3 regions of the Streptomyces sp. NPDC038135 genome follow, and region 3 is predicted to be linked to each of the others. Evidence: riboswitches for the same ligand, from Rfam matches in the RefSeq annotation. Region 3 holds a riboswitch; each other region holds the start of a gene.
What was found. A riboswitch is a leader RNA that binds a small molecule or an ion and turns the genes downstream of it on or off. The one in region 3 is predicted to bind cobalamin.
Positions count from the first base shown of each region.

Region 1: linked by a shared signal. The riboswitch ahead of ACZ7JA_RS34830 (cobalamin biosynthesis protein) and the one ahead of nicT (Nickel transporter NicT) in region 3 are both predicted to bind cobalamin.
Region 2: linked by a shared signal. The riboswitch ahead of ACZ7JA_RS00915 (ribonucleoside-diphosphate reductase subunit alpha) and the one ahead of nicT (Nickel transporter NicT) in region 3 are both predicted to bind cobalamin.

Region 1 covers NZ_JBVJXS010000015.1:107,490-114,199, reverse strand. Annotated here, with positions in the region: gene ACZ7JA_RS34840 (inorganic phosphate transporter) at 1-1,181, shown strand, start outside; gene ACZ7JA_RS34835 (hypothetical protein) at 1,206-1,433, shown strand; cobalamin riboswitch at 1,559-1,697, shown strand; gene ACZ7JA_RS34830 (cobalamin biosynthesis protein) at 1,816-2,760, shown strand; gene ACZ7JA_RS34825 (cobyric acid synthase) at 2,757-4,265, shown strand; gene cobN (cobaltochelatase subunit CobN) at 4,262-6,710, shown strand, end outside.
Region 2 covers NZ_JBVJXS010000001.1:190,340-197,049, reverse strand. Annotated here, with positions in the region: gene ACZ7JA_RS00915 (ribonucleoside-diphosphate reductase subunit alpha) at 1-1,840, opposite strand, end outside; cobalamin riboswitch at 1,965-2,123, opposite strand; gene mctP (monocarboxylate uptake permease MctP) at 2,235-3,863, opposite strand; gene ACZ7JA_RS00905 (DUF3311 domain-containing protein) at 3,860-4,123, opposite strand; gene ACZ7JA_RS00900 (GntR family transcriptional regulator) at 4,260-5,024, opposite strand; gene nagB (glucosamine-6-phosphate deaminase) at 5,226-6,011, opposite strand; gene ACZ7JA_RS00890 (TetR/AcrR family transcriptional regulator) at 6,202-6,710, shown strand, end outside.
Region 3 covers NZ_JBVJXS010000003.1:464,967-471,676, reverse strand. Annotated here, with positions in the region: gene ACZ7JA_RS10485 (LAETG motif-containing sortase-dependent surface protein) at 1-865, shown strand, start outside; cobalamin riboswitch at 1,006-1,210, shown strand; gene nicT (Nickel transporter NicT) at 1,240-2,325, shown strand; gene ACZ7JA_RS10475 (nucleoside hydrolase) at 2,485-3,462, opposite strand; gene ACZ7JA_RS10470 (hypothetical protein) at 4,102-4,881, shown strand; gene ACZ7JA_RS10465 (helix-turn-helix domain-containing protein) at 4,965-6,308, opposite strand.

The sequences.
Region 1 (6,710 bases), on a different contig from region 3:
CCACCATCTCGACCGGTGCGCTCAAGCCCAAGGTCGCGGTGGCCATGTCCGCCGTGCTCAACCTTGTGGGCGCTTTCCTCTCCGTGGAGGTCGCCAACACGATCTCCAAGGGTCTCGTCGATGAGAACGGCATCCGTCCCGAGGTCATCTTCGCCGCCCTGGTCGGCGCGATCCTCTGGAACCTGCTGACCTGGCTGGTGGGTCTGCCCTCCAGCTCCTCCCACGCCCTGATGGGCGGCCTGATCGGCGCCACCGTCGCCTCGGCGGGCTTCGGCGCCGTCCACGGCGACGTGCTGGTCACCAAGGTGCTGCTGCCGGCGGTCGCCGCCCCGGTCGTGGCCGGCCTGGCCGCCATGCTCGCCACCCGCTTCTCCTACGGGATCGGCGGCAAGGCCGAGGGCGAGGCCTCCCGCAAGGGCTACCGCGCCGGCCAGATCGCCTCCGCCGGACTGGTCTCCCTCGCCCACGGCACCAACGACGCCCAGAAGACCATGGGCATCATCACCCTCGCGCTGATCGCGGGCGGCGCCATCGCCCCGGGTTCCAACCCTCCCACCTGGGTGATCCTCTCCGCGGGCATGGCCATCGCGCTCGGCACCTACATCGGCGGCTGGCGCATCATCCGCACCATGGGCAAGGGCCTGACCGAGCTGCAGCCGCGCCAGGGCTTCGCCGCCCAGACCAGCGCCGCCACCGCCATCCTGGCCTCCTCGCACCTCGGCTTCTCGCTGTCCACCACGCACGTCGTCTCCGGTTCGGTGATGGGCGCGGGTCTGGGCCGCAAGGGCGGTGTGGTCCGCTGGTCCACCGCGACCCGGATGGCCGTCGCCTGGGTCCTCACCCTCCCGGCCGCCGCCCTGGTCGGCGCGCTCGCCGAGTCCGTCACGGACCTGGGCGACTGGGGCACCGCCCTCGTCGCGGTCTTCCTGGTCGGCTCCAGCGCCGCGATCTGGAAGCGCTCCCGCCGCGAGGTCGTCGACCACACCAACGTCAACGGCACCGACGAGGCCGCGGAGCCCGCGGGTGTGGTGACCGCCGCGATCGCCGCGGTGACCCCGCCGCCGGCCGGCGTCACCCTCACCGAGGGGCCGGCCATCACCTTCCCGGCACAGTCGAGCGGCCCGGCCCCGGCCACCGCCGAAGTCACCGCACCGGCCGTCCCGCCGGCCGCCACCGTCTGACCCGGTTACCGGAGGAAAAGCAACATGAAGATCGACTGGGCGGCCATCGGCTCCGTCCTCGGCGTCAGCCTCGCCTTCACGGTGGGCCTGGTGGCCCTGTTCACCCTCGGCGTCAACGGCCTGTCCCGGCGCGAGCGGGCGGCCGCGCAGGGCGGCTCCGCGACGCTCGCCGTCACCGGCGCGTACGTGTGCTTCGCGGCGTGCGCCGCGGCCGTGGCCTACGGCATCTACCTGATCGTGGCCAAGCCTTAAGGCAGGCCGTCCCCGAAGAGGCTCTCCGCCGGTGTGTTCCGGCAGGGAGCCTCTTCTCGTGTCCGGATCCCGCCGGTGTGGGGCTCGGCACACTCTCCCCCCGCAGGTCACAGGCAAGTTGACGGCCCTTCCGGGCCCGTGGTGGACTGCCCGGGCCATGTACGGCGGCAGGAGAGGAAGCCGGTGCGAATCCGGCGCGGTCCCGCCACTGTCACCGGGGAGTGATCCCCGGGAGCCAGGAACTCTCACCGCCGGCTTCGTCGAACCAGGGCGTGGACACCCTGAGTGAGGACACCGATCGCCATGCTCGGCCGCAGATCGAGGGCCCGTTCCAGGGCCCGCAGCGAGAGTTCCGCCCCCGCGCCCACGGCCGGCTGAGCCGATGGGTGCCGATCGCGCTTACGCGTACGGCGCCGCCGCCGGCCTTCTCGGCGACCTGCTCCTCGGCGATCCGCGCCGCGGGCATCCGGTCGCCGTGTTCGGGCGGGCGGCCGCTGCCGTGGAACGCGTGCTGTGGCACGACCATCGCGGCTGGGGCGCGCTGCACACCGCCGTCTGCGCCGGCGGCGCCGTGGCCGCCGGGCTCGTCGCCCAACGGGCCGTGCGCCGCTCCCCCGTCGCCTCCGCCGCGCTGATCGGCGTGGCCACCTGGGCCGTCGTCGGGGGCACTTCGCTGGCCCGCGAGGCCCGGGCGATCGGGCGCGCCCTGGAGGCCGGTGACGTGCCGGCGGCCCGCGCGCGGCTGCCGCACCTGTGCGGCCGGGACCCGCAGGCGCTGGACGCCGACGGGATCGCCCGGGCCGTGGTCGAGTCCGTCGCCGAGAACACCTCCGACGCCGTCGTGGGCGCGCTGGTGTGGGGCGCCGTCGCCGGCGTGCCGGGGCTGCTCGGGTTCCGGGCCGTCAACACCCTGGACGCGATGGTCGGTCACAAATCGCCGCGCCTGCGCCGCTACGGCTGGGCCTCGGCCCGGCTCGACGACCTCGCCGGCTGGCCGGGGGCCCGGCTGACGGCCGCGCTCGCCGTGCTGGCCGGACCGGACCCGCGGGGCGCCGTACGGGCCTGGCGGGCGGACGCGGCGAAGCACCCGAGCCCCAACGCCGGACCCGTCGAGGCGTCGTTCGCGGGCGCGCTCGGGGTGCGGCTCGGCGGGACGCTCTCCTACGCCGGGCGGGTGGAACACCGGCCGGTGCTGGGCGGCGGCACCGGGCGGGCCGTCCGGGTCACCGACATCGACCGGGCCGTGACGCTCTCCCGCCGCGTCGGCCTGCTCGCGCTCGGCGTCACCGCCGGTGCGCGCCTCCTCGTGAAGGGACGTGGCAAGTGAGCGGTGGGCTCCTCGTCGCCGGCACCACCTCCGACGCCGGCAAGAGCGTCGTGACGGCCGGGATCTGCCGCTGGCTGGTGCGCCAGGGCGTCAAGGTCGCGCCGTTCAAGGCGCAGAACATGTCCCTCAACTCCTTCGTGACGCGCGAGGGCGCCGAGATCGGGCGGGCGCAGGCGATGCAGGCGCAGGCCTGCCGGGTGGAGCCGACCGCGCTGATGAACCCCGTGCTGCTGAAGCCGGGCGGTGAACAGAGCAGCCAGGTGGTGCTGCTGGGCAAGCCGGTGGGCGAGATGAGCGCGCGCGGCTACCACGGCGGACGCCAGCAGCGGCTGCTGGGCACGGTGCTGGACTGCCTGGCCGAGTTGCGGGGCACGTATGACGCGGTGATCTGTGAGGGCGCCGGTTCGCCGGCGGAGATCAACCTGCGGCGGACGGACATCGTCAACATGGGGATCGCGCGGGGCGCGCGGCTGCCCGTCCTCGTGGTCGGCGACATCGACCGCGGCGGCGTCTTCGCCTCCTTCTTCGGCACCCTCGCCCTGCTGTCGCCCGAGGACCAGGAACTGGTCGCCGGGTTCCTGGTGAACAAGTTCCGGGGCGACGTCTCCCTGCTGGAGCCCGGCCTCGACATGCTCCACGGCCTCACCGGGCGGCGGACGTACGGCGTGCTGCCGTTCCGGCACGGGCTCGGCATCGACGAGGAGGACGGGCTGCGGGTCTCCCTGCGGGGCGCCGTGCGGGAGTCCACGGTGGCTCCCCCGGCCGGTGCGGACGTGCTGCGGGTCGCCGTGTGCGCGGTCCCGCTGATGTCCAACTTCACCGACGTGGACGCGCTGGCCGCCGAACCGGGCGTCGTGGTGCGGTTCGTGGACCGGCCGGAGGAGCTGGTGGACGCGGACCTGGCGGTGATCCCGGGCACCCGCGGGACCGTGCGGGCGCTTCGGTGGCTGCGCGAGCGCGGCCTCGCCGACGCGCTCGCGCGACGGGCCGCCGAGGGGCGCCCGGTGCTCGGGATCTGCGGCGGCTTCCAGATCCTGGGCGAGCACATCGAGGACGAGGTCGAGTCGCGCGCCGGCGCCGTCGACGGGCTCGGCCTGCTGCCCGTGCGGGTGCGGTTCGCCCGGGAGAAGACCCTCGCCCGCCCGGCCGGGCGTGCCCTCGGCGAGCCGGTCGAGGGGTACGAGATCCACCACGGGGTCGCCGAGGTCGTCGGCGGGGAACCCTTCCTGGACGGCTGCCGGGTGGGTTCCGTGTGGGGCACGCACTGGCACGGCTCGCTGGAGTCGGACGGCTTCCGGCGCGCCTTCCTGCGCGAGGTGGCGGCCGCCGCGGGACGCCGCTTCGTACCGGCCCCGGGCACCTCGTTCGCCGCGCTGCGCGAGGAGCAGCTCGACCGGCTCGGCGACCTGATCGAACAGCACGCGGACACGGACGCGCTCTGGCGGCTCATCGAGTCGGGCGCGCCACAAGGACTGCCTTTCATTCCACCGGGAGCGCCCGCATGAGCACAGTGTTGTTGTTGTCGACCGCCGACACCGATCTGCTGGCGGCCCGGGCCTCCGGCGCCGGGTACCGGACCGGCAATCCGACCCGGGTGGACGTGGCCGGGGAACTGCCGGGGCTGATCGAGGGCGCCGACCTCGCCGTCGTGCGGCTGCTCGGCGGCAAGCGGGCCTGGGAGGACGGGCTGGCCGCGCTGCGGACGTCCGGCGTCCCGACCGTGCTGCTGGGCGGCGAGACGGTGCCGGACGCCGAGCTGATGGCCGAGTCGTCCGTGCCGGCGGGCGTGGTGGCCGAGGCGCTGAGGTACCTCGTCGAGGGCGGCCCGGACAACCTGACCCAGCTGGCCCGGTTCCTCTCCGACACCGTGCTGCTCACGGGCGAGGGCTTCGAGGAGCCGCGGAAGATGCCGGAGTTCGGCGTCCACGGCTCGTACCCGCTGCGCGACGGCCGCCCGACGGTGGGCGTGCTGTTCTACCGGGCGCACGAACTGAGCGGCAACACCGCCTTCGTGGACACGCTGTGCGAGGCGATCGAGGCGCGCGGCGCCAACGCCCTGCCGGTGTACTGCGGTTCGCTGCGCGGCGCGGACCCCGGCCTGTACGAGCTGCTGGGCCGGGCCGACGCGCTGGTCGCCACCGTGCTCGCGGCCGGCGGCACGCACGCCTCGCAGGCGTCCGCGGGCGGCGACGAGGAGTCCTGGGACGTAGGGGCGCTCGCCGCTCTCAACGTGCCCGTGCTGCAGGGCCTCTGCCTCACCTCCTCGCGCGCCGCCTGGGCGGAGTCGGACGCCGCCCTCTCCCCCATGGACGCGGCGATGCAGGTGGCCATCCCGGAGTTCGACGGACGGCTCGTCACCGTGCCGTTCTCCTTCAAGGAGCAGGGCCCGGACGACGTGCCGGTGTACGTCGCCGACCCCGAGCGGGCCGCGCGGGTCGCCGGGATCGCCGTACGCCACGCCGAGCTGGCCCACAAGCCGAACGCGGAGAAGCGGATCGCGCTGGTCTTCACCGCCTACCCGACCAAGCACTCCCGGGTCGGCAACGCGGTCGGCCTGGACACGCCCGCCTCGGCGGTCCGGGTGCTGGACGCGCTGCGCGACGCCGGCTACGCGGCCGAGGGGTACCCGGACAACGGCGACGAGCTGATCCACCGGCTGATCGCGGCCGGCGGCCACGACGTGGAGTGGCTGACGGAGGAGCAGCTGGCCGCCGCGCCCGCCCGGGTGCCGCTCGCCGACTACCGGGAGTGGTTCGGCAAGCTCGACCCGGAGCTGCGGGACGCGATGCTCGAGGCGTGGGGCGAGCCGCCGGGCGGCCTGTACGTGGACGGCGACGACATCGTGCTCGCCTCCCTGCGGTTCGGGAACGTCGTCGTGATGATCCAGCCGCCGCGCGGCTTCGGCGAGAACCCGATCGCGATCTACCACGACCCGGACATGCCGCCCTCCCACCACTACCTCGCGGCCTACCGCTGGCTGGAGAACAGCTTCGGCGCCGACGCGATCGTGCACATGGGCAAGCACGGCACCATGGAGTGGCTGCCCGGCAAGGGCCTGGGCCTGAGCGGCGGCTGCGCCCCGGACGCCGTGCTCGGCGACCTCCCGCTCGTCTACCCGTTCATCGTCAACGACCCCGGCGAGGGCACCCAGGCCAAGCGGCGCGGGCACGCCACCGTGGTCGACCACCTGGTGCCGCCGATGGCGCGCGCGGACACCTACGGCGACCTGGCCAAGCTGGAGCAGCTCCTGGACGAGTACGCGCTCGTCTCGGACCTGGACCCGGCGAAGGCGCCGGCGGTGCGCGCCCAGATCTGGACGCTGGTCAAGGCCGCCGAGCTGCACCACGACCTGCACGTGGACGAGCAGCCGGACGACGCCGAGTTCGACGAGTTCGTCATGCACATCGACGGCTACCTGTGCGAGATCAAGGACGTGCAGATCCGCGACGGACTGCACGTCCTCGGCGGCGGCCCGGAGGCCGACCCGCGGGTGAACCTGGTCCTCGCCGTGCTGCGCGCCTCCCAGGTGTGGGGCGGGCAGGCGAACGCGCTGCCGGGGCTGCGGGCGTCGCTCGCCCTGCACTACGGGCTGGTGGAGAAGGAGCTGCTGGCCGAGCCGGGGGCGCCGGTGAAGGTGCCGGTGGAGCTGACGGACCGAGTCGACGGCCCGTCCCGGACGGCGGCCGACACGATCGACCTGCTGGAGCGGCTCTGCCGGCGGATCGCGGAGGGCATGGAGGCCAGGGCGTGGGACCGGGCGGCCGTGCCGGCCGTGCTGGGCGACGTGCTCGGCGCCGAACTCCCCGACGCCGTCGCGGTGCTGGAGTTCGCCTGCGACGAGGTCGTGCCGCGCCTCGCCCGGACCACCGACGAGATCGGTCACATCCTGCGGGCGCTGGACGGCGGTTACGTGCCCGCGGGACCGTCCGGTTCGCCGACCCGGGGCCTGG
Region 2 (6,710 bases), on a different contig from region 3:
GCGCGATGGCCAGGAGCAGCGAGTTGCGCATCCCCACCTCGGCAATCCGCGCCCGCAGCGCCGCCCAGCGCTCCGGCCAGGTGAACTCGACGCCGTAGTGGTCGGGGTGCAGCACGCCCTGGGCGGTGCGGGTCTTCCGCCAGGCCGGCAGCGGGCCGTTGCGCTCGGCGAGGTCCGCGGACGCCTCGTACGCGGCGAGCATGATCCGCTCGGCGATCCGCGTGGACAGCGCCCTGGCCTCGGCGGAGTCGAAGGGCAGCCGCAGCTTGAAGAAGACGTCCTGCAGGCCCATCGCGCCCAGGCCCACCGGACGCCAGTTGGCGTTCGACCGGCCCGCCTGCTCGGTCGGGTAGAAGTTGATGTCGACCACGCGGTCGAGGAAGGTGACGGCCGTGCGGACGGTCTCGTCGAGCCGCTCCCAGTCGAGGTCGCCGGCCGCCGTGTCCACGAAGGCGCCGAGGTTGACCGACCCCAGGTTGCACACCGCGGTCTCGCCGTCGTCGGTGACCTCGAGGATCTCGGTGCACAGGTTGGAGGAGTGCACGACGTGGCCCGCGGTCGCCGTCTGGTTGGCGGTGCGGTTGGCGGCGTCCTTGAAGGTCATCCAGCCGTTGCCGGTCTGCGCGAGGGTGCGCATCATGCGGCCGTACAGGTCCCGGGCGGGCATCGTCTTCCGCGCGAGCCCGGCGGCCTCCGCCCTGCGGTACGCGGCGTCGAACTCCTCGCCCCACAGGTCGACCAGCTCCGGCACGTCCGCCGGGGAGAACAGCGACCACCGCTCGTCGGCGTCGACCCGGCGCATGAACTCGTCCGGGATCCAGTGCGCGAGGTTCAGGTTGTGCGTACGGCGGGCGTCCTCACCGGTGTTGTCCCGCAGCTCCAGGAACTCCTCGATGTCGGAGTGCCAGGTCTCCAGGTACACCGCGGCGGCCCCCTTGCGCCGGCCGCCCTGGTTCACCGCGGCCACCGAGGCGTCCAGCGTCTTCAGGAACGGCACGATCCCGTTGGAGTGCCCGTTGGTGCCCCGGATCAGCGAACCGCGGCCGCGGATGCGGGAGTAGGACAGGCCGATGCCGCCGGCGTGCTTGGAGAGGCGGGCGACCTGGTGGTACCGGTCGTAGATGGAGTCCAGCTCGTCCAGCGGGGAGTCGAGGAGGTAGCAGGACGACATCTGCGGATGCCGGGTGCCGGAGTTGAAGAGGGTGGGGGAGGAGGGCAGGTAGTCGAGCCGGCTCATCAGGCCGTACAGCGCGGCGACCTCGTCCACGGAGCGGGCGGTGTCGTCCTCGGCCAGGCCGGCGGCGACGCGCAGCATGAAGTGCTGCGGCGTCTCGATCACCCGGCGGGTGATGGGGTGGCGGAGCAGGTAGCGGCTGTGCAGCGTGCGCAGGCCGAAGTACCCGAAGCGGTCGTCGGCCGCCGGGTCGACCAGCGCGTCGAGCCGTTCGGCGTGCAGCCGCACGAACTCCGCGGTGCGGTCGGCGACGAGACCCTCACGATGGCCGACGGCGACCGACCCGGTGAAGGACGTGACGCCCTGCGAGGCGGCCTCGGCGCGGATGGAGACGGTCAGCAGCCGGGCGGCCAGCCGGGAGTAGGCGGGGTCCTCGGAGATCAGCCCGGCGGCCGCCTCCGTGGCCAGCTCGCGCAACTCCGCCTCGTCGGCCCGGGCGGACCGGCCGCGCAGCGCGGCGGCGGCGACCCGGCCGGGGTCGGCGTCGGGGAGGTCGGCGGTCAGCTCGGTCAGGGTCCGCAGCAGTGCGGCACCGGGACCGTCGGTCTCCACCGGGGCTCCGCTCGCCGGGGTGGCTGAAGCCGGGTCGGCTGGCGCGATGGTCACGTGGGGCTCTCCCTCGCTCGGCACGGGGCCTTGCGGAGGGCAGGGGGCAGCGCGAGCGCGCACGGCGTCGCGTCCCCGGCCCATTCCACGAGGCCCGGACGTCGATGAGCACCCGGACCGGACGGCCGGGCGCGTGCTGCCGGCAGGTCCTCGGACTGAACAGGCGTGCGGAGACACGCGAGTACACCGTTGCGGGACAGTTCCGGATTCGCACCGGATTCCCCTGCGGCGACAGCGAGCATGAGCATACATCTAGTGCCGGGCCGTCGTGTCACCCCCACATGTTGTGCCTGCTGCGTGTTGCGACGGCTCCGCAGGGTCAACTCGCACGACAGCGGGCCGCCGGGGGAGGTGCCCTCGGCGGCCCGCTGCGGGTGGTCCGTGACCGGTCGCGCTAGTGGGCGCTTCCCGCGGTGGCGGGCGGGAGCTCCACCTCGACGCCGGGGTCGCCCGCGTCCGCCGTGTAGTCCTCCGGCCGGGTCTCGTCGAGGCCCTCCGGGGCCTTCACGGCCTTCAGGACGAAGGTGAGCACCACGGTGACCACGACATTCAGCACGAACGCGGTGAGGCCGATGTAGCCGATCTCCCCGATGCCCGGGATCTCCTTCGCGGAGCCGCCGAAGTGCTTCTGGGTCGGCGAGGCCACCCCGTACGCGGCGAGCGTGCCGTACACCATGCCGACCGCCCAGCCGGCGAGCAGCGCCCAGCGGTGGAACCAGCGGGTGAACAGGCCGCCGACCAGGGCCGGGAAGGTCTGCAGGATCCAGATGCCGCCCAGCAGCTGGAAGTTGATGGCGACCGTCTTGTCCATCGTCAGGACGAAGACCAGCGCGCCCACCTTCACCAGCAGCGACACGATCTTGGAGACCCGGGTCTCCTCCTTCGGCGTGGCGTCCGGCTTGATGAAGTCCTTGTAGATGTTGCGGGTGAACAGGTTCGCCGCCGCGATGGACATGATGGCCGCGGGCACCAGCGCGCCGATGCCGATCGCCGCGAAGGCCACGCCCGCGAACCAGTCCGGGAACATGTTCTCGAAGAGCTGCGGGATCGCCAGCTGGCCGTTGGTGACCTTCACCCCGGCCGCGATCGCCATGAAGCCGAGCAGGGCCAGCAGGCCGAGCATCAGCGAGTACAGCGGCAGGATCGTGGTGTTGCGGCGGATCACCTCACGGCTCTTGGAGGACAGGGTCGCGGTGATCGAGTGCGGGTACATGAACAGGGCGAGCGCGGAGCCGAGCGCCAGGGTGGCGTACGTCCACTGGCCCGCCTCCGGCGGTGCGAGCGCGCCGCGCGGCTTGCCGGTGGCCGGGTTCACCTGGCTGAAGGCGTCACCCGCCTTGGCGAAGACGTCGTCGAACCCGCCCAGCTTGATCGGGATGTAGATGATCGCCACCGCGATGACGATGTAGATCAGCGCGTCCTTCACGAACGCGATCAGCGCGGGGGCGCGCAGACCGGACGAGTAGGTGTACGCGGCCAGCACGCCGAAGGCGATGAGCAGCGGCAGGTCCTTCACGAACCAGTTGGTGTTCTCGCCGCCGCCGACGCCCATCACGTCCAGCACCGCCTGGATGCCCACGAGCTGGAGCGCGATGTACGGCATCGTCGCGAGGATGCCGGTGACCGCCACGGCCAGCGACAGGCCCTTGGAGCCGAACCGGCCGCGCACGAAGTCCGAGGTGGTCACGTAGCCGTGGCGGTGCGAGACCGACCACAGGCGGGGCAGGAACGTGAAGATGAGCGGGTAGACGAGGATCGTGTACGGGACGGCGAAGAAGCCGGCCGCGCCCGCCGCGTAGATCGCCGCCGGCACGGCGACGAAGGTGTACGCCGTGTACAGGTCGCCGCCGAGCAGGAACCAGGTGATCCAGGTGCCGAACGACCGTCCGCCCAGGCCCCATTCGTCCAGGGAGTGCTCGTTGTCGGCCCTGCGCCAGCGTGCGGCCATGAAGCCCACGACCGTGACGGCCAGGAAGAAGAAGATGAAGACGCCGAGTGCGACGCCGTTGACGCCGTCCTTCACTTCGCCGCACCCCCGCTCCGGGCGCCGCGGGCGCGCTGGTCACGCTGCCACAGCTGGTACGCCAGCATCGTGAGCGCGGTGGAGAGCAGCACCCACAGCATCTGGTACCAGTAGAAGAACGGGATCCCGATGAAGGCGGGGTCCGTCTTGGAGTACGAGCCGACCCACAGCATCGCCACGAAGGGCGCGACGAGACACAGCCCGATGATCACCCGGACCGGCGTCACCACCGGTGGTCTCACTTCTTGCGTTTCGGACATGCCACGGCTCCGTCCCCTCGCTGATCACCTGTGTAATGCGCAGGCAATCTAGGTGACGCCGTCACGGCAGCGGAAGACCTCGTCCGCATATCGGCATATCGATTTCGCGTGCGGAGCGTGAAGGTTCTTCGCCGGTTCAGTCCTGAGGGCGCTTCAGACGGGCGACGAACTTGTACCGGTCGCCCCGGTAGACGGACCGCACCCACTCCACCGGCTGGCCGCCGCGGTCCAGCGAGTGGCGGGAGAGCATCAGCATCGGCAGGCCCACGTCGGTGCCGAGCAGACCCGCCTCGCGCGGCGTGGCCAGGGAGGTCTCGATGGTCTCCTCGGCCTCGGCGAGGTGGACGTCGTAGACCTCGGCGAGCGCGGTGTACAGGGACGTGTACTTCACCAGCGACCGCCGCAGCGCGGGGAAGCGCTTGGCCGACAGATGGGTGGTCTCGATGGCCATGGGCTCGGCGTTGGCCATGCGCAGCCGCTCGATGCGCAGCACCCGGCCGCCCGCCGTTATGTCGAGGAGCTCGGCGAGCCGGTCGTCGGCGGTGACGTACCCGATGTCCAGCAGCTGGGAGGTGGGCTCCAGGCCCTGGGCGCGCATGTCCTCGGTGTAGGAGGTCAGTTGCAGCGCCTGGGACACCTTCGGCTTGGCGACGAAGGTGCCCTTGCCCTGGATGCGCTCCAGCCGGCCCTCGACGACGAGCTCCTGCAGGGCCTGCCGGACGGTCGTGCGGGAGGTGTCGAACTCGGCCGCCAGCGTGCGCTCCGGCGGGACGGGCGTGCCCGGCGCCTGCGTCTCCGTCATGTCGAGCAGGTGCTTCTTCAAGCGGTAGTACTTGGGCACGCGCGCGGTACGGACGGTCGTGCCGGCCTCGTGCTCCGCACTGCTGACGTCGGTGCTCATGCTCTGCCTTCCCGGCTCCGGGTGCCGAAAGCGACCGACCGACCGTCGGCCACGGCTCACATCGTGGCACGGCTTCGTGTGTCGGGCTCCACCCGCACGCTCCGTGATCTCCTCTGTATACCGGCGCACCCCCTGCTGGTCTAGTCCAGCGGCCCCGGCGGCAGGCCTGGGGCACGCCGGGGCGGGTGGGCCGGACGCCCCCTATATGCCCTGCCAGTCCGGCTTGTGGGCGTAGGTGTGGCGGAAGTAGTCGGCCAGCTTGAGCTTGGACGCGGCGGCCTCGTCGACGACCACCGTGGCGTGCGGGTGGAGCTGGAGCGCCGAGGCCGGGCAGACGGCCGCGACCGGTCCCTCGACGGTGGCGGCGACCGCGTCCGCCTTGCCCTCGCCGGTGGCCAGCAGCACCAGGTGGCGGGCCTCCAGGATGGTGCCGATGCCCTGGGTGATCACGTGGTGCGGCACCTGCGCGATGTCGCCGTCGAAGAAGCGCGCGTTGTCGATCCGGGTCTGCTCGGTCAGCGTCTTGATCCGGGTGCGCGAGGCGAGCGAGGAGCACGGCTCGTTGAACCCGATGTGCCCGTCCGTCCCGATGCCGAGGAGCTGCAGGTCCACGCCGCCCGCCTCGGCGAGCGCGCGGTCGTAGGCCTCGCAGGCCGCCTGGACGTCCTCGGCGGTGCCGTCCGGCCCGATGAAGGCCTCCATCCCGATGCCGAGCGGTTCCAGCACCTCCCGGCGCAGCACCGAGCGGTAGGACTCGGGGTGGTCGGCGGGCAGCCCCACGTACTCGTCGAGCTGGGCTATGCGCGCCCCGGAGGTGTCCACCGCACCGGAGCGCCACTTGAGCGCCAGTGCCTGGTAGACGGGCAGCGGAGTGGAACCGGTGGCCACACCGAGCAGCGCGTCGGGCTTGCGTCGCAGCAGCTCGGCCATGGACTCGGCGATCAGCTCGCCGCCCGCCGCGGCGTCCGGGACGATGACAACTTCCACGCTGGGCCTGCCGTTCTCAAGAGGGCTTGAAGTCTGGGAAACGTGCCATGTGGTTTAGACCAATCTAACAGAATGCGCGGTCGCGGGAAGAGGGGTGCGAGCCGCACGCCTTGTTTTCTAGCGATCGCTACATTAAAACTGTACTACGCGGCACGGACCTTTCTCTAGGGATCGCTATAGAATGCACTCCATGGTGACGGGTCAGGAGACGAACGCGCAGGCCAGGCCGTCGAGATCACGGGGGCGCCCGCGCTCCTTCGACCGGACGACCGCCCTGGAGAAGGCGCTGACGGCCTTCTGGCGGAACGGCTACGAGGCGACGTCGGTCTCCGATCTCACCCGGGTCATGGGCATCGGCGCCCCGAGCCTCTACGCGGCCTTCGGCGACAAGCGGACCCTGTTCGAGGAGGTCGTCGAGGTCTACGCCGGCACCCACGGCGCCTTCGCCGACCGGGCCCTCGCCGAGGAGCCCACCGCCCGGGCCGCCGTCGAGCGCATCCTGCGCGAGGCCGCCGCCCGCTACGCCGACCCCGAGCACCCTTACGGCTGTCTGGTCGCGCACGCGGCCACCAACTGCACGAGCCCCGAGGTCGAGGGGCTGCTGCGGGACCGGCGCGACGCGTCCCTTGCGGCCCTGGAGTCCCGCGTCCTGGGCGACGTGGCGGCCGGCCTGCTGCCCGCCGGCACCGACGCCGCGGC
Region 3 (6,710 bases):
CTCCGGCGCTTGGGCCCACGGCGCGCACGGCGGTGACGGCTGGAGGTCCGGCGGCCACTACGCGCCCGGCACCGGCGCGGGCACCGAGACCGGCACCGACCGCTGCCAGTTCTCGCTGGACGGCGTGAACTTCTTCGACTCGGTGAAGGTGGACGACCAGAACCTCCGGCCGACCGAGGACGGCAAGGTCCACGTCAAGGTGCGTGCCGCCGGGGGCGCCGCGGGCTGCACCGCCTCGCTGGCCTCCTACCTGGCCCACGGCGCGAGCTTCGCCACCTCCGGCGAGCAGGTCTTCGTCGACTTCGACACCGTGGCCGTGAAGCCGGGCGAGACCGACTCCCTCGACATCGCGGTGCCGGACGCGGGCTGCTTCGCGCAGATCGACCTCTACCGCGGCGCGGTCAAATTCGACGGCAAGAACGGCGCGAACGACGGCTTCGAGCACGGGGACCTGCCCAAGGGCCCGGACCACCCGGTCATCAAGGACAAGCTGATCGCGGCCTGGAACGGCGGCACCAAGGACTGCGCCACCACGCCCGAGCAGCCGCAGTCCCCGTCGCCGAGCGCCCCCGCGGACGACTCGGCGTCGCCCGCGCCGAGCACGTCGGAGCCGTCCACGCCGAGCGACTCGGAGTCGTCCGCCGCGCCGTCCCCGGCCGCCACGGAGTCGGCGCCGGCCCCGTCCGCCTCCGAGTCGCGGGCCGGCTCGGCGCCCACCCCGGACGGGGGCGACGACGGGGGCGACCTCGCGGAGACCGGTGGCGGCGGCAACTCGGGGCTGATCGCGGGCGGGGCCGCCGTGCTGGTCGCCGGCGGAGCCGCCTTCGTGCTCGTCTCGCGCCGCAGGCGGGGCGCCCAGGGCTGACGGCCCGGCCCTCCACCCGGCCCACCACGACCCCCGCCGTCCCGCGGCAGCCGCAAGGCCCGCGGGACGGCGGGGGCGTCTCGCATGTGATCTTGCGTACCCGCACCGGTGCCCGGCTAGGCGGACGGGCGTTCACCCGCCTACGGTGGGCGGGCCGTGGTGCTCGGGAAGTCGGTGACGGCCCCTCAAGGGTCCATGCCGACGCGGCCCTCGCCACTGTGATCGGGGAGTTCCCGTCCCGTCCGGCGTCCGCCGGGCCACTGGCCGTGTCCACGGCTGGGAAGGCAGGGACGGCGAACGCACCACCCCGTAAGCCAGGAGACCGGCCACGGCAGCTCACGAGATGATCCACGAGGTGCTGGAGCGTGAATCCGATGGCCGATGCCGCTGCCTTCCGATGGCGACGCGAGGACACGATCAGGACGGCGGGGCTGCTGGGGGTGATCGCCGCCCTGCACGTCGTCGCCTTCGGGGTGCTGTTCCTGCTCGTCGCCCCCGGGCACTACAAGGTCGGCCAGGACGTCTTCGGCGTCGGCCTCGGCGTCACCGCCTACACCCTGGGCATGCGGCACGCCTTCGACGCCGACCACATCGCCGCGATCGACAACACCACCCGCAAGCTGATGGCCGACGGCAGGCGGCCGGTGTCGGTGGGCTTCTGGTTCGCGCTGGGCCACTCCGGCGTGGTGGTGCTGCTGGCCCTGCTGATCGCGGGCGGCACCCGGCTCGCCGGCCGGGTCATGGACGAGCACTCGCGCACCCACCAGGTGCTCGGCTTCATGGGCACGACGATCTCCGGCGCCTTCCTCTACCTCATCGCCGCCCTCAACCTGGTCGCGCTGGCCGGCATCCTGAGGGTGTTCCGGGCGATGCGGTCCGGCACGTACGACGAGGGTGAGCTGGAACAGCACCTGGACTCGCGGGGGTTCATGAACCGCGTCCTCGGGCGGCTGACCAAGTCCATCTCGCGGCCGGGCCAGATGTTCCCGCTGGGCTTCCTGTTCGGCCTCGGCTTCGACACGGCCACCGAGGTCACGCTGATGGTGATGGCCGGTTCGGGCGCGGCGGCCGGACTGCCCTGGTACGCGGTCCTGTGCCTGCCGCTGCTCTTCGCCGCCGGGATGAGCCTGTTCGACACCCTCGACGGCACGTTCATGAACTTCGCCTACCAGTGGGCGTTTTCCAACCCGGTGCGCAAGGTCTTCTACAACCTCACGATCACCGGGCTGTCCATCGCCGTCGCGTTCCTCATCGGCACCATCGAGCTGGTCGGCGTCCTGCACGAGAAGTTCGCCCTGGGCGACGCCGTGACCGGCTGGATCGCCGGGCTGGACCTGGACAGCGTCGGCTACGTCATCGTGGGGCTGTTCGTGGTGGTGTGGGCGGCGGCGCTGGCGTACTGGCGGCTGGCGCGGGTGGAGGAGCGCTGGACGGCACGGGTCCCGGCGGCGTCCGACTGACCCGGGGTCGGTGGGACGGCACAGGTCCCGGCGGCGTCCGACTGACCCGGGGTCGGTGGGACGGCACAGGTCCGGCGGCGTCCGACTGACCCGGGGTCGGTGGGACGGCACAGGTCCCGGCGGCGTCCGACTGAGCCGGGGTCGGCGGCCTGCGCCGGCCTAGGCCGGGGGCCCCTCGACCGTCTCGAGGTAGAGCTTCACGAACCGGTCCACGTCCACGTCCAGCGCGACGTCCACCAGGGGCTGTTCGCGGGCGCCCTCGTGGATCTCGGACTCGCCGGGGCGGGGGCGGCGGTCGACCAGCGTCTGGCCGCGGGCCGGGCCGGGCGCCAGGCAGACCTCCACCGGCAGCAGCCGGGTGGCGATGCCCGCCGGGTCGGCGACCGCGCAGACCGCGCCCGCGTCACCGAGTCCGCCCGCCTCCTCGGCCTCGGGGTCGCCGCCCTGCGCGGTGGGCCGGTGGGCGAGGAGATCCCCGGCCAGCCGGGTGCCCGGGTCGGCGCTGCCGCGCAGCCGGTGCACGTCGGCGCCGGGCACGACGACCCGCATGAAGACGTCCAGCCCGTACATCGTGATCGGCACCCCGGCGGTGAGCAGCACGGCCGCCGCCTCGGGGTCGTGCCAGACGTTGAACTCGGCGACGGGCGTGGCGTTTCCGGTGGCGACCGCGCCGCCCATGAACACGATCCGCTCGATGTTGCGGGTCACCTCGGGGTGGGTGCGCAGCAGCAGGGCGATGTTGGTGAGCGGCGCGGTGGGCACGAGGGTGACCGGGCGGGGCGAGGCCAGGATCTCCCGGCGCAGCAGGGACACGGCGTCCACGTCGGCGGGGGCGCGGGTGGGGGCGGGCAGGCCCAGGTCGCCCATCCCGTCCGAGCCGTGCACGTGCCGGGCCGAGCGGGCCGGCTCGATCAGCGGGCGCTCGGCGCCCCGCGCCACCGGGATGTCCGGGGCGCCGGCCCGCTCCAGCACGGTCAGGGTGTTGCGGACCACCCCGTCCACGTCCGTGTTCCCGGCCACGCAGGTGACGGCCCGCAGGTCGAGGCCCGGGTGGCGTACGGCGAACAGCAGGGCCAGGGCGTCGTCGACGCCGGTGTCACAGTCGATGATCACAGGAATACCGGCCTGCCCGGCCACGACGGTCTCCTTCCACCAGGAACTCCCCCCGAAGGCCCCCTCAGCCTACGACCGCCCCCGGCCCCCGGCCCCCGGCCGCGCGGCGACCTGCCCTGGGCGGCGCCCTGAGAGCCGCGGGGCGGTCACGGCGAGCGCCGGAACAAGCCGGTACCGAGGCGGTGGCCGGACGCCCGGGGCCGACCGAAGAACGGGACGCCCGCCGCCAAGCCGGACCCCACCGCCCTGACCCGCCCGGAAGCCCCGGAACACGCCTCAAGCCGGGCAGCTCCACCCCGGCATCCCGAAGCCGCGGGGCGGTCACGACGCGCGGCGGACCGAAGCCCGGCCGGGCGCCCCTGCCGCCGGACCAGCCGCGCACCGCCGCCACGACCGGGCCCACGCTCCCGGCGGCCCGAAGCCGGACGCTTCAGGGCGGCCGCGGCGAGGCTCGACACCATGCGCGCGTTCCAGCCGGCGCCGCCCGGACGCCCGGAGCCGGACACTCCAGGGCGCCCGGAATGCCGTGCGGCACGCGCACCGAGCATCCGTGCCAGCCGGCGCGTCCTCTCACCCGGACGGCCCGTCGCGCTGGTGGGCCGGTGTGGGCGGTGGTGGCGTGAGAGGTGGCACCACCACCGGTCCGCACAGGAGGCCCCCCCGATGACCGCCGCGATACGCCCCCGTGCCCTCCCGCTCGCCGCTCTCGCGGCCGGTCTCCTCGCCCTCACCGGCTGCGCCGCCCTCGGCCTGGAGCACCCGCCGACCGCCGAGCAGCCGCTGCCCACCGTCGACGCGGCCTCGCCCACACCGAAGGCGTCCGGCGGAGGGGACGGCCTGCTCACCGACGACCAGGCCAGGGCAGCGCTCCTGACGCAGAACGACCTCGGCGCACCCTGGTCCGCGACGCGCGGGGCGGCCACCTGGCGCGACGGCCTGCTCAAGGCGAGCTCCCGCACCGCGGAGTGCCAGCGCCTGCTCGACGCGCTGTACGCGGACGAGCTCCTCGGCGCCCCCGCCCGGGTCGCCGTCGGCCTGGACGACGCCGACACCGACGCCCAGCTCCGCTACCAGATCGGCGCGCGCCGCCCGGCCGACGTCGACGCCGCCCTGGCCTGGCTGCGGACGATGCCGGAGCGGTGCGCCCGGTTCACCGCCACCACGGAGAACGGCCTGGTGGAGGACGTCCAGGTGCAGGACGCCCCGCTGCCGGAGGTCGGCGACGCCCGCCAGGGCCTGCGGCTCACCCTCTACACCATGACGTCCGACGGCCAGGACGTCGTCCTCACGATGGACGTGGCCGCCGTCCGTGTCGGGGAGGACTCCTTCGCGCTCACCAACGGCGGTCTGGGCGACGTACCGAACGAGGCGACCCAGGCGGCCGTCCAGATCGGCGCCATGCGCCTCGCGGACATCCGCAAGCAGGGCCGCGCCGAGGTCTGAGCGGCCGGGACGGCGCCCTCAACCGAGCCCGGTCCGGCGCCGCCCCGCGCCGGACGACCGTGCCGCGCCCGCTCCTGCCGCCGTCACAGCGGGGGCTGGGCCGGGGCCGGGCCGAGGGTGGTGGTGCCCGGGGCCGTGCGGTGGCCCAGGCCGGTGCGGTAGGCGTCGAGGGCCGCTTCCACCCGGCCGGTGCGGCGCAGCAGGTCGCCCAGCAGGCGGCACAGGTCGGCGAGGTCGCCGGCCGCCCCGGCCCGTTCCAGCAGGCTGAGCGCGCGGACGTAGTGCTCTTCGGCAGCCTCGGTGTCCCGGTCGTCCTCGGCGATGATGCCGAGGAGGCGGTGCGCGGCGGCCGCGTGGACGGCGCCGCGCTCGGAGGAGAAGTCCCCGAGGACCCCGTTCAGCAGCTCGGCCGCCTCCGCGGACCTGCCCTGCCGGTGCAGGACGTCGGCCAGCTCGACGGCGGCCTGGCTGCCGTAGAGGGCCGCCCGGGTCCGGGAGAACATGGCGAGCGCCTGCCGCAGCTCGGCCTCGGCACGCTCCAGTTCGCCGTTCTGGGCGCAGACGTAGCCGCGCATCCAGTGGCAGTTGGCGAGTTCGGTGCGGAGCTGGAGCTGCCGGTTCAGCTCGGCCGCCTTGGCCAGGGAGGCGTCGGCCTCGGCGAGCCGGCCCTCGGCGAGCAGCGTGCGGGCGACGGTGCGGTGCATGCGGGCGATCAGCGCCGGGTCGGCGACCCGCGGGGCGAGCGCGAGGGCGAACTCGGCGGCCTGGGCGGCGCGCGCGTGGGCGCCCATGTCCATGTACGGGCCGATGACGCTCGCGTAGAGGAGCAGCAGGGCGTCCGGGTCGTGCAGGCCGCCGCGGTTCAGCTCGTCGAGGGCGGTCTCCAGGAGGTAGACGGCGTACCGGAGTTCACCGGCGAGGTAGTGGGAGACGGCCCGGCCGCGGACCGCCGGCACCCGGACGGGCAGCGACTCCCCGGCCAGGCGCTCCTCGGCCCGCTCGAAGTGCTCGCGGGCCCGCCCCAGTTCGCCCGACTGCAGGGCCGTCTCGCCGAGTCCGAGCAGCGCGGTGGCCTGCTCGGCGACCAGCCCGTGGCCCTCCGCCTCGGCGAGCAGCCCGGAGTACCGGGCGGTCGCCTCCTCGCAGTCGCCGTCCGCCAGGGCGCGCTGGGCCTCGGCGAGCCGCAGCCGCAGGGCGGTGGCCAGGTGCGCGGGCCGGCCGACGGCCAGCTCCTCGAAGGCGACCCCGAGCCGGCCCGCGATGTGCCGCAGCGCCTCGTCGGAAGCGCGGACCCGGCCCGCCTCCAGGGTGGAGATGTAGGCGGGCGTGTAGGCCGGTTCGGCCAACTGCCGCTGCGTGAGACCGCGTTCGGTGCGCAGTTGCTGCACGCGCCGCCCCACGACCTGCGGATCATCCCGTTCCGGCATCTCCCCGTCACCCTCAACTCGCTTGGCAGGCCTTGCCGTTCGCGTCCGTCAGCCTCTAGGTTAAACGGCGGATTAAGCATGTTTAACAGGTCGCTGTCGTTGCGAGGTCGACGTGCCCGGACGTACATCCGAACCCTACGGCCGCCCCTGCGCACCGGCCCCCGCCCGGCTCCGTCCGGGCGGGCGGAAGCCCACCGCCCGGGGCGTGGCCGCGGCCGTGCTCGCCGTGGCGGCGCTGGTCACGGCGGCCAACGCGGGACCGGCCCGGGCCGCGGACATCGCACCGGCCCCGCCGGCCGCGGGCCGGACCCTGCCCTGAGACCTTCTCCCCGCATCCGAACTACTGACGAGTCAGGCCGAGTTCGTCAACCCCTGTGAAGGTTGTACGGGAGTGGCATATCT